Regions from separate parts of the Pseudonocardia aurantiaca genome, predicted to be linked through region 1. Evidence: riboswitches for the same ligand, from Rfam matches in the RefSeq annotation. Region 1 holds a riboswitch; each other region holds the start of a gene.
The links. Region 1 has a riboswitch for S-adenosylmethionine ahead of thrC (threonine synthase). Riboswitches for the same ligand answer to the same signal wherever they lie in the genome.
Positions count from the first base shown of each region.

Region 2: it holds a riboswitch for S-adenosylmethionine, as region 1 does, so the genes downstream of both, ABD143_RS22655 (aminotransferase class V-fold PLP-dependent enzyme) here and thrC (threonine synthase) in region 1, are expected to answer to the same signal.
Region 3: it holds a riboswitch for S-adenosylmethionine, as region 1 does, so the genes downstream of both, ABD143_RS04170 (FAD-dependent oxidoreductase) here and thrC (threonine synthase) in region 1, are expected to answer to the same signal.

Region 1 is NZ_BAAAJG010000029.1:149,838-154,555, reverse strand. Features, by position in the region: gene ABD143_RS36480 (MFS transporter) at 1-1,199, shown strand, start outside; gene rpsT (30S ribosomal protein S20) at 1,376-1,636, shown strand; gene holA (DNA polymerase III subunit delta) at 2,004-2,972, opposite strand; SAM riboswitch class I at 3,112-3,226, shown strand; gene thrC (threonine synthase) at 3,236-4,507, shown strand; gene ABD143_RS36460 (hypothetical protein) at 4,604-4,718, shown strand, end outside.
Region 2 is NZ_BAAAJG010000015.1:104,905-109,622, forward strand. Features, by position in the region: gene ABD143_RS22635 (NADPH-dependent F420 reductase) at 1-17, opposite strand, end outside; gene ABD143_RS22640 (hypothetical protein) at 56-355, opposite strand; gene ABD143_RS22645 (helix-turn-helix domain-containing protein) at 497-1,333, shown strand; gene ABD143_RS22650 (DUF397 domain-containing protein) at 1,330-1,533, shown strand; gene ABD143_RS22655 (aminotransferase class V-fold PLP-dependent enzyme) at 1,609-2,973, opposite strand; SAM riboswitch class IV at 3,015-3,127, opposite strand; gene ABD143_RS22660 (beta-class carbonic anhydrase) at 3,183-3,671, opposite strand; SAM riboswitch class I at 4,131-4,225, shown strand; gene ABD143_RS22665 (ABC transporter substrate-binding protein) at 4,400-4,718, shown strand, end outside.
Region 3 is NZ_BAAAJG010000002.1:456,315-461,032, reverse strand. Features, by position in the region: gene ABD143_RS04185 (amino acid ABC transporter ATP-binding protein) at 1-23, opposite strand, end outside; gene ABD143_RS04180 (amino acid ABC transporter permease) at 20-994, opposite strand; gene ABD143_RS04175 (GNAT family N-acetyltransferase) at 991-1,479, opposite strand; gene ABD143_RS04170 (FAD-dependent oxidoreductase) at 1,550-2,725, opposite strand; SAM riboswitch class I at 3,028-3,121, opposite strand; gene ABD143_RS04165 (ABC transporter substrate-binding protein) at 3,653-4,718, shown strand, end outside.

The DNA.
Region 1 (4,718 bases):
AGCCCCGGCCGAGCCCAGTTCTCGACTCGGCGCGGGGGTGGGTCACCGTCGCCACCGCGTTCGTCTCGATGGCAGTGGTGTTCGCCGTGGCCTACAGCTTCGGTGCCTTCTTCGCGCCGATGGCCGCGGAGTTCGGCTCCGGCAACGGCGCCACGTCCCTCGTGTTCGGTGTGACCGCGGCGTGCTGGTTCCTGCTCAGTTCCGTCACCGGCCGCATCGCCGACCGGATCGGGCCGCGTCCGCTCCTGATCACCGGGGCGGCCGCGCTCACCGCAGGCCTGTTGCTCACCGCCGCCGTCGAGCGGCTGTGGCTGGGCTACCTCACCTACGGCCTCGGGGTGGGCGTCGCCGTCGCGTGCGGGTACGTCCCGCTCGTGGCCGCCGTCGGCGGCTGGTTCGCGCGGCGCCGGGCCGTCGCGCTCGCCGTCGCCGTCGCCGGGATCGGGGTCGGCACCCTGATCGGCGCGCCGCTCGCCGCCGCGCTCATCGCCGCGCACGGGTGGCGCCAGACGCACGTCGTGTTCGGCCTGGCGGGCGGGGTGCTCCTGCTGCTGTGCGCGGTCGCGGTGCGGCGCCCGCCCGAACCCGCGCAGAACGCCCCCGCGCTCGGCACCCGGGCGCTGCTGCGCACACCGGCGTTCCGATCGCTGTACGTGGCGACGCTGCTGTCGTCGGTCGCGCTCTTCGCCACACTCGTCTTCCTCCCGCCCTACGCGGCGGCGGCCGGGGCGACCCCGGTCGCGGCGGCGGCGCTCGTCGGGATCATCGGCGTTTCCAGCGTCGTCGGCCGGATCGCGATCGGCGCGTATGCCGAACGGGCCGGGCACATCCGGACCTTCCGCGCGAGCTTCGCGGTGCTCGCAGGCAGCTTCGCGCTCTGGCTCGCCGCCGACCTGCTCGCGGGATCCTTCCCCGCGCTCGTCGCCTTCGCCGTGGTGCTCGGCGTCGGCTACGGCGGCTGGATCGCACTGGCGCCCGCCGTGCTCGCGGAGCTCTTCGGCGTCCGGGGCCTCGGCGGGGTGGTCGGGCTGAGCTACACCTCGTCCGGGTTCGGGGCGCTCCTCGGCGCGCCGCTCGCGGGTCTGCTCGTCGATCTCACCGGCGGGTACGGTGGGATCGTCGTCGGAGCGGGCGTCTGCGCGCTCGGCGCTCACCTCGCGCTGCGGCCGCTGGGCCGGGCCGATCTAGGAGCGCGCTGAAAAGCTCGGGCCTACTGCGCTACGGCCGGAGCCTTTCAGTACCCTCCTTACCCGCTCAGCAAGCCGCCTGTAGCATGGACCGCTGAGCGCCCGGCGTGATGATCGATCCCCCGCCGCCGGTGCGGAGCGGAACGAAGCGAGCAGTCCACCGGCAGGAAGAAACTCGAGGCATTCGCGTGGCCAACATCAAGTCCCAGATCAAGCGGATCAAGACCAACGAGAAGCGGCGTCAGCGCAACAAGTCGGTCCGGTCTGCCGTCCGCACTGCCGTACGGCGCTTCCGCGAGGCGGTGGAGGCCGGCGACACCGAGAAGGCCACCCAGCTGCAGCGCGCCGCCTCCCGCGCCCTGGACAAGGCCGCCAGCAAGGGCGTCCTTCACAAGAACCAGGCCGCCAACCGCAAGTCGGCGATGGCGAAGCGCGTCAGCGCTCTCTGACTCGGCTCTTCACGAACGGCGCTGCCCCCTCGCGGGCAGCGCCGTTTGTGTGCGCGCTGCGCGGGACTCTCACGTACGTCAACCGCTCGGCGGCGCGCGCGCTCGCCGCCGTCGCAAACGTGACGTCTCCTACAAGAATGTAGACAGTATCCGAGACGCTCGCCGACAGTGGAGGTTCGCCCGCAGGCGGCCTACCCCTGCTCTCCGGCCGCCCGAGCCCTAGGAGAAGTTCTCGATGCTCGTCAACCTGATCGCCATGGTCCCAGCCGTTCTCGCCGGTATCGGAGGCGCGCTCCTCGGGGACAAGATCGGGCTCTGGATCAAGAAGTTGCGCACCAGCGGCAACAGCTGACCGACCGACACCCCATCAGCGGCGGCCCCTGGCCGCACAGATCCGCAGCACCGCCCGCTCCAGCGCGTAGTCGGCGTCGGCCGCCGCGCCCTTCACGTCGGCATTGACCTCGGCGGCCGCCGCGAACGCCTCGGCGATCGCCTCCGGCCCCCACGACCGCACCTGCTGCTGCGCCTTGCGGATCTTCCATGGCGGCATGCCGAGTGTGCCTGCGAGGCGGTTGGGGTCGCCGCGGCCGGCCGAGCCCACCTTCGCGAGCGTGCGCAGCGCGTCCGCCAGCGCGTCGGCGATCAGCACCGAGGGCACCCCGAGCAACTGTGCCCACCTCAGCGCCTCCAACGCGCCCGCCCGGTCGCCAAGCACGACCTTGTCGGCCACCGCGAACCCGGACGCCTCGGCGCGACCACGGTGGTAACGCCGCACTGCCTGCTCGTCGACGGTGCCGCCGGTGTCGGCCACCAACTGGCCCGCGGCGGAGGCCAGCTCCCGCAGGTCGGAGCCCACGGCCTCGATGAGCACACCCACAGCGGCCGGCGCGATCTTGCCGCCGACGCGGCGCACCTCGGCGCGTACGAAGTCGGAGCGCTCCTCGAACCGGGTGATCTTGTTGCACGTGGTGACGACAGCGCCCTTCTTGCGCAGCTCGTCGGCCAGCGCCTTGTTGCGCGCCCCGCCCGCGTGCGCGACGACCAGCACGATGCCGTCGACGGGGTCGCCGGACTGCCTGGCGATGGCGGTGGCCATCTCCTTGCCGACCTCGTGGGCGGCCATGAGGACGACAACCCGGCCCTCCGCGAAGAGCGACGGGCTGAGGCTCTCCGCGAGATCGCCTGGCGTGAGGTCGCCGGCGCGGACCTTGCGTACCTCGGCCCCCGGCTCGACGGCCTTGACCTCCGCGATCACCTGCTCGACCGCCCGCTCGACCAGCAGCTCTTCCTCTCCCAGCACGAGGTGCAGCGGCGCGGGTGGGGGCGGCGCGGACATGCCGTCCATGCTCGCGCACGGCACCGACGATTCGTGACCCGGCTCCCAGATCACGGGACGGACTTGGGGGAGCGGCCGCTGGTGTCGTAACGTGAAGGTCATCCCACGGCGACGTGCTCCGGGGACCACAACTGCACATGGCTCATCCAGAGGGGCAGAGGGAACGGCCCGACGAAGCCCCGGCAACCGGCGATGCGCGTCTGCGCTCGATCACGGTGCCAATTCCGACCCGCATGCTGCGGGAAAGATGAGGAGATCTCGTCATGACCCTGTCTGCCGCCGCCACGGCCGCCACCTCCTACGACCTCGGCCCCGCCCGTGCCCTCTCCTGTCGGGAGTGCGGCCACGAGATCCCGCTCGCCGCGGAGTTCGCCTGTCCCCAGTGTTTCGGTCCCCTCGAGGTGGCCTACGACTTCGGCACGGTGACCCGCGAGTCGATCGAGGCAGGCCCCAAGTCGATCTGGCGCTACCGGCAGCTGCTGCCCGTGCCGTCCGACGTGCAGAGCCACCCGAACACCGAGCCCGGCCTCACCCGGCTGATCAAGGCCGACCGGCTCGCCGCCGCGCTCGGCGTGCGCAACCTGTGGGTCAAGGACGACACCGGCAACCCGACCCACTCCTTCAAGGACCGCGTGGTCGCCGTCGCGCTCGCCGCCGCCCGCGAGCTCGGGTTCTCGGTGCTCGCCTGCCCGTCCACCGGCAACCTCGCCAACGCCGTGGCTGCCGCCGCGGCGCGGGCCGGCTGGGACTCGGTGGTGCTGATCCCCAAGTCGCTCGAGCAGGCCAAGGTGCTCACCACCGCCGTGTACGACGGCACCCTGCTGGCCGTCGACGGCAACTACGACGACGTGAACCGGCTGGCCACCGAGCTCGCCGCCGAGCACGAGGACTGGGCGTTCGTCAACGTCAACGTGCGGCCGTACTACGCGGAGGGCTCCAAGACCCTCGGCTACGAGGTGGCCGAGCAACTCGGCTGGCGGCTGCCGGAGCAGATCGTGATCCCCGTGGCGTCGGGCTCCCAGCTCACCAAGGTGGACAAGGGCTTCACCGAGCTGGGCAAGCTCGGCCTGGTGGAGCCCACCCCCTACCGGGTGTTCGGCGCCCAGGCCACGGGCTGCTCGCCGGTGGCGAAGGCATTCGCCGACGGCCACGACGTGGTGCAGCCGGTCCGCCCCGACACCATCGCCCGCTCGCTCGCGATCGGGAACCCCGCCGACGGGCCCTACGTGCTCGACACCGTCCGCCGCACCGGCGGCGCGGTCGGGCACGTCAGCGACGCCGAGGTCGTCGAGGGCATCCGGCTGCTCGCCCGCACCGAGGGCGTGTTCGCCGAGACCGCCGGCGGCGTCACCGTCGCGACCGCCAAGAAGCTCATCGAGGCCGGCCAGATCGACCCGGACGCCGAGACCGTGCTGCTCATCACCGGCGACGGCCTCAAGACCCTCGACGCCGTGGCCGACCAGGTCGGCCCGTCGGCCACCGTGCCCTCCACCAGCAAGGCCGTACGCGAGGCCCTGGCGGCCCGCGGGCTCTGACGGGGTCGTTCCGCCCGATCTCAACTGACGCTCATCTTGAGAGTGGGGGGTGATGCCGAGATGTGGCGCAGGCGCAGGCAGGGACAACTCACATGGATGCCGGCTGCCGAACTCGAGCCGATGATGGGGCGGGTGATCGAGCCCGAACCCGGGCGTCGAGTCGACGGCCGGGTGGCGATCCTCCAATTCGGCGTCGACCACGCGCTCGACT
Region 2 (4,718 bases), on a different contig from region 1:
ATGATGCCGATATGCATGTGTGGGGAAACCGAGGTGGGCCGCGCCGGCATTCCGATCACCGTGGGCGGTGTGACGCTTCAGCTACCTGCGCCGGCCACGCGTTCAGCCAGCGCAGCCCCGGCAGGCAGGTGATTGCCCCGCCCAGCTGGGTCCACGTGCCGAGGCGCTCGTGGTGCCGGTCTTCCCGGGCCGCCCCCGGGCCGGGGAAGCAGAGCGGGCACAGCGGCTCGGGTCCGGCGGTCAGCGCGGTGCTGATCACGAAGGAACCGCATCGGGCGAGGTAGTGCCCGTCCCAGGACGCCGCGAAGACGCGCTCGTCCACCAGGTGGTCGTGACCGTCGGGTGAGGTGACCAAGATGGCAGTATCCAAGTCGATACTGCGGGTCGGCACATCGCCCGGCGACCAAACCATTGCGGCACACTACAGCTAGAACATTCCACTTAGGAACGGACATGCCGAGATCACTTCTTGGCTTGGTCGTGCCAGACTCCCCGGGTGGCACAGAGCCCTACCGTTCGCCGCCTCCAGCTCGGCCGGGAACTGCGACGTCTGCGGGAGCAGGCGGGTGTGAGCCGGGACGACGCCGCTGCGGAACTCGAGTGCGGCGTCTCGAAGATCAGCAAGATCGAGGGCGGCAAGATGACGATCGCCCTGGCCGAGGTGAAGGCGCTGCTGGCCCTCTACGGCGTCGACGCCGACGAGTCCGAGCAGATCCTCGGGGTCGCTCGGGAGGCTCGGAAGCGGGTGACGCACCGGGTACCGGAGTGGGTGCGCGCCTACGTCGGCCTGGAGGCGGAGGCCGCCGAGATCAAGGCCTTCCAGATCGACCTCGTGCCGGGCCTGCTCCAGACCGAGGCGTACACCCGTGCGATCACGAAGGCGGCCGACCCGACCCGGGATCCGGCGGAGGTCGAGCGGCTGGTGGCGATCCGCCGCGAGCGCCAGGCCCGCCTGCAGAGCGACAGTCCTCCGCAGCTCTGGGTGGTGCTCGACGAGGCCGCGATTCGGCGAGTGGTCGGCGGTCCGGCCGTGATGCGCGAGCAGTTGGAGCGGCTGCTGGAGGTGGCTCGCCTGCCGACAGTGTCTCTGCAGCTCATGCCATTCGCAGCCGGGTCGCACGCGGCGATGGGAACAGCGTTCACGGTGTTCCGGCTGCCCGACCCTCCGGGCGGTGCGGTGGTGGTGCTCGAAGGGCTGTGGAGCGCGGAGTATGTCGATCGATCACAGCAGGTAGGCGCCTATAGTGTGGTGTTCGACCGGCTCTGCGCGTCCGCGCTGGACGAGCAGGGTTCGGCGCGTGCCATCGAGAAGGCCATAGGTGAGCTGCGATGATCGATCTGGACGGGGTGGTCTGGCGCAAGTCCAGCGCCAGCAACGGCAACGGCGGCGGGTGTGTCGAGGTCGCTGATCTCCCGGACGGGGGCCGTCTCGTCCGCGACACCAAGGACGAGGGCGCAGGTCCAGTCCTGCGGTACACCGCCTCGGAGTGGCAGGCGTTCGTCGCGGGTGTGAAGCTCGGCGAGTTCGACTGACGCCGCATTCCTCTACAGCACGGAGGCCCTCAGATCCCGGTGATCCGGGCGTCTGAGGGCTTCTGCTGTTTCGCGTCAGCCCCCGCAGCCCGGCGCGAGCAGACCTGTGAGACCCACGCCCAGCGGGTCGGCCGGGCGCGGGTCGGGCACCGGCGTCCACCGCCCGTCGACCACCGCGTAGTCCCACCCCGGTCCGTCCGCCACGAGCGCGCGGACGCCTTCCACCAGCCGGTCCACGTCGGACGTGCTCGTGCTCAGCCCGAGGCTCGCCCGCACGGCGCAGCCGTCGGCGGTGCCGGCCAGGCGGGCCAGTAGCGGGTGCGCGCAGAACTTCCCGTCGCGCACCCCGATGCCGTGCTCCGCGGAGAGGACCGCGGCGACCAGGCCGGCCGGGTACCCGTCCACGACGAAGGAGGCGACGGCCACCCGGTCCGTGGCGTCCGGCCAGACGTTCAGGGTTCGCACGCCCGGGACGGCGGCGAGGCCGGTCTCCAGCCGGGCGAGCAGGGCGCGTTCGTGGTCGAGAGCGTCGTCGAGCACGGCGTCGAGGCATCGGCACGCCTGCGCGAGCGCGGCGGCGCCGAGGACGTTCGGGGTGCCGGCTTCGTGGCGGTGCGGCGCGGCCGCCCAGGTCACCTCGCTGACGCCAGAGGCGTTCGGCACGGCCACCGCGCGAACGGCGCCCCCACCGGCGAGGTAGGGGGTGGCGTCGTCGAGCCAGTCGCGGCGCCCCACCAGCGCGCCCGCGCCGTACGGGGCGTAGAGCTTGTGGCCGGAAAGGGCGAGGTAGTCGATGCCGGCGCCGGCGATGTCGATCCGCCGGTGCGGGGCGAGCTGGGCGGCGTCGACGACGACCCGGGCGCCTGCCGCGTGGGCGATCGCGGTGATCTCGGCGAGCGGGAGGATCTCGCCGGTCACGTTCGACGCGCCCGTCACGGCGAGCAGCGCGGTGGGTTCGGCGGCGAGCGCGGCGCGCAGGTCGGCGAGGGTCTGGGCCACGGTCGGCGCGGCGGGGAGCACCCGGCCCGTGCGCCACGAGATCAGGTTGGCGTGGTGCTCGACGTCGAGGCGCAGCACGCGCCCAGGGACGCAGCCGGCCAGGAGGTTGAGCGCGTCGGTGGTGTTGCGGGTGAACACCACGACGTCGTCGCCGCGGGCCCCGACGAACCGCCCGACGGTCTCGCGGGCCTGCTCCAGCACCGCCGTGCACACCTGGGAGGCGTAGCCCGCCCCACGGTGGACGCTCGCGTAGAAGGGCAGGAGTTCGGTGACGTGGTCGGCCACGCCTGCGAGAGCGGGGGCGCTCGCCGCGAGGTCGAGGTTGGCGTAGCGCACGCGGTCGCCGGTGACGAGCGGCACCTCCAGCTCGGCTCCAATGAGCCGGGGGAGGGGCTGCGTGGAGGCGGCGGCTGCGGGACGGGCGGGCAGCACAGCGGTCATGACGGTCCTCCGGACCCTCTTCAGGACCCGGTGTCGTGACGGGTCCGCGCTTGCCGCCGTGGGTGCACGGCGGCCTGGTCGTCACCCGGAGCACCCCACCGCGGAGGAGGGTTGCCGGCCAGCGAGCCGGGGCTTGGCGCTGGCGCTCTTGACCTGACAGCGAAGGTACGGGCGGCCGGGCGGGCCGGTCAAGCCGGCCCGCCCGACCGTCACACGACCTCGTTCAGCTTTCCCGTGGCGACGTCGAAGACGAATCCGCGGATGGAGTCCTTGCGCGGGACGAACGGGTTGGCCTTGATCCGGGCGATCGACTGGCGGACGTCCTCCTCCAGGTCACCGAAGGCCTCGGCCGCCCATTCGGGCTTGATGCCCGTCTCGTCCTGCACGGCCTTCTTGAACTCGTCGTCGGTGAAGGTGAGCATCCCGCAGTCGGTGTGGTGGATGAGGATGATCTCCTCGGTGCCGAGCAGCCGCTGGCTGATGGCCAGCGAGCGGATCTCGTCGTCGGTGACCACACCACCGGCGTTGCGGATGACGTGCGCCTGGCCGGGCTCGAGCCCGAGGATCCTGTAGACGTCGAGCCGGGCGTCCATGCACGCGATGACTGCGAGGTGCTTGGCGGGCGGAAGCGGCAGGGGACCTTCGAAGGACGCGGCGTACCTGGCGTTGTGGGCGAGCAGTTCGTCGGTGACGGACACGGCGGATCTCCCGTTCGGGGAGGGACGGTGGACGCGGGGCGGCCGCGCCACGGCCTCAGGGCAGATGGGAGTGCGCAGGAAATGCGCGCTCGTGGGGCCCGGGCCGCGACGCGGCCGGGCGACAGAACTGGTCGAACTGCTCGCCTCGCCGGCCCGGCCAGAACTGCTCCAGGACCATGCGCATCACGCCATCAGTGAATCGCGGCGGACCCGTTCCGGCAACCCCTGTGGCCAGCGGGTGCAGCACCCCGCCCGTTGGGGTTGCCGCGGCCCCGCTGAGCTGGGCAAGCGACGGCCGACGACTGCCACTGCTGTCAAGGAATGCCGGCGTCGGACATTTTGCGAGCGGAACTGTCCGGTCATTTCGGTCCGTGAATGGCGCACGACACAGTTCCCCGGGAAGCGCTTGATAATCGGCTCCTCAGATACGTACCGTCGGATCGCGGCCGGCGACGGCCGCCACCATCCAGAGCGGCTGAGAGACCTGGCTCGACGACGCCGCAGCAACCCCCCGCGCGAGCGGGAACGGGTGCTACCGCCGGGAGCGATGGAGGTCGCCGTGCCGGGTCCGGGGAGCACCCCGCTGCACACGACGTGGCACGCCTGGCGCCACCACATCGACCTCTGCCGCACCAGCGCGGCGCTCTGTCCGGCCTGACGCTCCGACGATCCCCGAATCCAGAGCGCGCGCCGTCGACGACGGTGCGGTGGCCCGTAGAAGGACCCCAATGATCGCGTTCCCCGTCCGAGCAGGCCTGTTGGCCGCCGCCGCCGTATTCCTGACGGCATGCGGCGGTGGCGCCGCGCCGGCAGCCGGCGCCGACCCGGGCACTCCCCAGCCCGGTGGCACCCTGCGCTTCGCCGTCAGCAGTGACCAGGGCTGCGTCGACCCCCAGCAGGTCAGCAGCAACGACACCATCTACTCGCTGCGCCAGATCGTCGACTCCCTCACCGACCAGGACCCGAAGACCGGCGAGCTGCGGCCGTGGCTCGCCACGGCCTGGGAGTCGAACACCGACGCCACGGCCTACACGTTCACCCTCCGCG
Region 3 (4,718 bases), on a different contig from region 1:
GTGACGCCGGCCGGGGCCGTCATGCCGGCACCCGCTTGCGCAGGAGCGCGAACCCGGTGCGCACCGACGCCCGGAACCGCTGGATGGGCGTCGGCGGCACGGTCCGCAGCGCTCCACGGGCGTAGTGACGCTCGATGTAGAACTGCCCGATCGACATCACCGTGGTGAGCACCAGGTACCAGATGGCCGCCACGAGCAGGAGCGGGATGACCCGTCCGTTGCGGGTGTAGATCACCTGAACCTGGTAGAAGAGCTCCGACAGCGCCATGATGTAGACCACTGACGTGCCCTTGACCAGCCCGATCAGCTCGTTACCCGCGGTCGGCAGGATCGTGCGCATCGCCTGCGGAAGCTGGATCCGGCGGAACTGACGCAGCTTCGGGATCCCCAGTGCCGCGGCCGCCTCGAGCTGCCCCTGGTCCACCGAGAGAAACCCTGAGCGCACCACCTCGGCGGCGTAGGCGGCCTGGTGCAGCGCGAGTCCCAGTACCGCGGCCGTCACCGGGCTGACGAGGTCCATCGTGCCCACGGAGAAGAAGCCGGGACCGAACGGGATGCCGAAGCTGATCGCGCGGTAGAGCAGCGCGAGGTTGTACCAGAACAGCAACTGCAGGATCAGCGGCACCGACCGGAAGATCCAGATGTAGGTCCAGCTGACGGAGCGCAGCAGGGGGTTCGGCGAGAGCCGCATGACCGCGAGAACCGTGCCGAGGACGAAACCGATGACGATCCCGAGCACCGTCAGCTGCAGGGTCAGCACGACCGCCCGCAGGATCGACGGGGCGAAGAGGAACTGCCCGACCGTGGGCCAGTCCCACGCCGGGTTGGTGACGAGCGCGTTGATCGCCATCGCGAGCAGCACCGCGACGACCACGGTCGCCGCCCACCGCCACGGGTGCCGGGACGGAACGACGACGAGCCGTTCACCGGCGTCCTCGGTGGCGGCCGGTGGGCTGTTCGCGGTCACTGCCGCGGTATCGGGAGCTGCGCTCATCGAGAGCTCACTTCCTTCTCGAAGGGGTGCTTGCCGATCTCCTCGGCCGGCAACTCCGGGTCGTAGAGCGGCGTGTAGCCAGTGGCCAGGTAGAGGCCCTTGGCCTCCGGCTGGCGCGGTCCAGTGGTCAGGTAGATCCGGCGGTATCCGCGCGCGGTGATCTCCCGCTCGAGCTCGGTGAGCACCCGGCGGGCCAGACCCCGGCGGCGGTGCGCGGAGTGCGTCCAGATGCGCTTGAGCTCTGCGGTGTGGTCGTCGAAGCGGCGAAAAGCGCCCCCTGCCACCGGGTCGCCGTCGGTGAGCAGGAGGATCAGCCCGCCGTCCGGGGCGCCGAACTCCTCAGGTCGACGACGCATCTCTTCGCCGATGTCGCCGAGCGAATGCCCGTAGCGGGTCGTGTACTCGTGGTCCAGCTCGGTGAGCATCGGCACCACCAGCGGGTCGGTGTAGGCGACCTGGCGAACCTCGAGCGCGGGAGAACTCATCGCAATCCCTCGCTGCGCTCGGTCAGCGCTTCGCGGAGACGCCGTGACACTGATTCGCTCGCAAGCTCGCTCATCGCCCGGCCGCCGCCGCGGGCGCGCGGTCGATCACACCGGTCGCGAGGTCCGCGAGCACCCGTCCCAGCGCTGGGGCGAACGCGAGCCCGTAACCCGAGAACCCCGCTCCCACGACCAGAGGACCCGCCGTATCCAGCAGGAACCTCCCGTCGGAGGTCGACGTGCGGGTACAACCGATCGGTGTGGGCAGCCTGTGGTCGAGCCCCGGGAGGAAGGCGGTCACGTACTCCTGCAGCCTGCGCAGCTGCACAGGCTCCGGCGCGAACGCGTGCCGATGCGGGTGGGTCTGCGTCCCCACGCCGTGGAACCCGAGCTTCACGCGTCCGTCCGCAGTGGACGTGCCGTGGACGCTGCTGGGCCAGCCGTGCTCCGGACCGGTGTGGTGGACGAACGTCGGCCATGCGACGTGGTGAGGGGAGAACGGGGCGACCCCGCCTTGCAGCGGGAACGTCGCGGGCTGCTCCTGTGTCACCCGGAGCCTGGGCAGCTCGACGAGCCCGTCGAGCAGATCCGCGGTGCGCGCTCCCACCGCCACCACCGCCCGGCAGGCGCGGACTGGGCCGCGTGGTGTCTCTACCTCGACGAGATCGTCTCCGCGCACAGCGATCGCCGTCGCCGGCGTGGAACGGTGGACCACGGCCCCGTGCGCCACGGCGGCCGCGGTCAGAGCGGCGACGGCGTGATCGGCGTGAAGACGGCCGGACCGGTCCGGCTGGTGCAGCACCGGGCCGCTGAACACCATCCCCGGCCACCTGTGCGACGCCTCGTCGGCATCGAGCCACTCATGGGCGATGCCGTGCTCGCCGAGGGATCCGGCGAGCGCGCTCGTTCGGCGCGGATCACCGTGGTCGACGCCCCCGGTGATCTGCAACAGCGCTGCGCCCGTCTGGGCCTCCACCTCGCGCCACAGCGGCAGAGCTTCCATGGCGAGGCGCACGTACGGCGCCGCCGAGTAGGACGGCCGGTAGAGCTCCGCCGATCCGTACGGGAAACCGCGCGCACGCCCGGCCTCGAACTGCTCGAGCTGTACCACCTCGCGGCCCCGGCCGGCGAGCTGCCATGCAGCCGCCGCACCGACCACGCCGCCACCGATGACCACGACGTCGACGACTCCGGCGCGCGCGGACCGCGACGGGCGGCGCGCCGCCGGGATGTGCGGGAACGTTGGCATGACTGTCCTCCTACGACACGGACAGCAGGAACCCCCGGCACGGGGCGAATCCACTGTGGACAAAAGACGGCTCCGGCACCGCCGGAATCACCGTCCTACAGAGACCTGACCGAGGCGCGTCAGAGCCCACCCGTACGCGTCAGCGCACGGGAAGCGGGGTGGCCAGAAGGCCGAGATGGGTCAGCGACAAAGAGCGGCCTGCGTGCGGCACAGATCGACGTGCCGACGCTTCGACCAGGTGGACGTCAACCACGTCGACGACCGCGTGGCCGCCGGCCGGGCGTGCGATCGACGCACGATGTCTCCCATCGATCCTGGCGTTAGCACCCGGCGCCGTGAGGCACATGGTTGCTGCGGCTTCGACGAGCCAGATCTCTCGGCCGCTCTGGATGGACGACATCGAATGTAGGCGACCACCCGATGGATCTGTCAATGATGTGACGAACACACGGTGTATCGGGCGCGTCACGACCTGCGGCCCGTGGCCGGATCCGACGGGCCTCGGGTGAGTGGGGCGACGGCAGGGCATGCTCGCCGGTCCAATTGAGTGTTGATCGTTCGGTTTCGAGTATCTATGGTCAGCGCTGCGGCGGACGACGCCGCGGCGAGCCCCGCGCGGAACCGGTGCTCACATCGTGAACGGTGGAGGCTGACGTGCGCTGGTTCTACCGCAGCACCGGCAGCTGTCGCAGGCTGCACGTCGACCTGCTGCGCATCGCCAGCGCCTGCTGTCGCGTCTGACGCTGCGGGCCTCCACCCCGCTGCCGGAACGACCTGCCGACGTCCGGCACCCCCGGTGTGTACAGCGCCGTCGCACCGCGCCGAGCTGCTCCCCCTGATCCTCGCTCCGGCGTGCCCGTCGAGGTCTGCTCGCCCCAGCACGTGATCCCCTGCGCACCACGCCTGGCCTCCATGAAGGACATCCCGATGAGTTCGACCCCCCGTCCCGCCGTACCGCCACGGCGGCTGCCGGCCGCCGTGCTCGCCACCGTCGTGGCCCTGACCGTGGCCGCCTGTGGCTCCGGGAGCACCTCGGCGCCACCGGACGCCGATGCGGGGCCGCCGCAAGCCGGCGGCACGCTCACCTTCGCGGTGGGCAGCGACCAGGGGTGCCTGGATCCGCAGCAGGTCGGCAGCAACGACTCGATCTACTCCCTGCGCCAGATCGTCGACTCGCTCACCGACCAGAACCCCGACACCGGCGAGATCGTGCCCTGGCTCGCCACCGGCTGGCAGACCAACGCCGACGCCACCGCCTACACCTTCGACCTGCGGCCCGGCGTCACCTTCAGCGACGGCACCCCGCTGGACGCCACCGCCGTCAAGGCCAACTTCGACAAGGTGCCCCAGCTCGGCGCCCGCGGCACCCTCCCGAAGAGCTACCTGGCGAACTACCAGGGCACCACCGTCGAGAACCCGACCAGGTTCACGGTGACCTTCAGCGCGCCGAACGTGCAGTTCCTGCAGGGCAGCTCCACCCACAGCCTCGGCATCCTCTCCCCCGCCACCGTGGCCAAGACCGACGACGAACGCTGCGCCGCCGTGATCGGGTCAGGCCCCTTCGTCGTCCAGAGCTACACCCTCAACCAGTCAACCGTCCTCACCAAGCGCACCGGATACAACTGGGGCTCGGCGCTGTCGACGCACACCGGCGAGGCATACCTGGACGGGATCGAGTTCCGCGTGGTCCCCGAGTCGGGTGTGCGAACCGGAAGCCTGCAGTCCGGTGAGGTCGACGCCATCGGCAGCATCGGGCAACAGGACGAAGCCCCACTGACCGCCGCGGGCATCCAGCTACCCGCCCGGGCCAACCCCGGCATCCCCTTCGGGATCAGCTTCAACCTGAGCAAGCCGATCGTCTCCGACCCCGCCGTGCGTCAGGCGATCTCGCTGGCGATCAACCGGCCCGAGCTCGTCAGCGCCGTGTACACGTCCGAGACCAAACCGGCCACCAGCGTGCTCGCCTCCAGCACACCCTCCTACCAGGACCAAT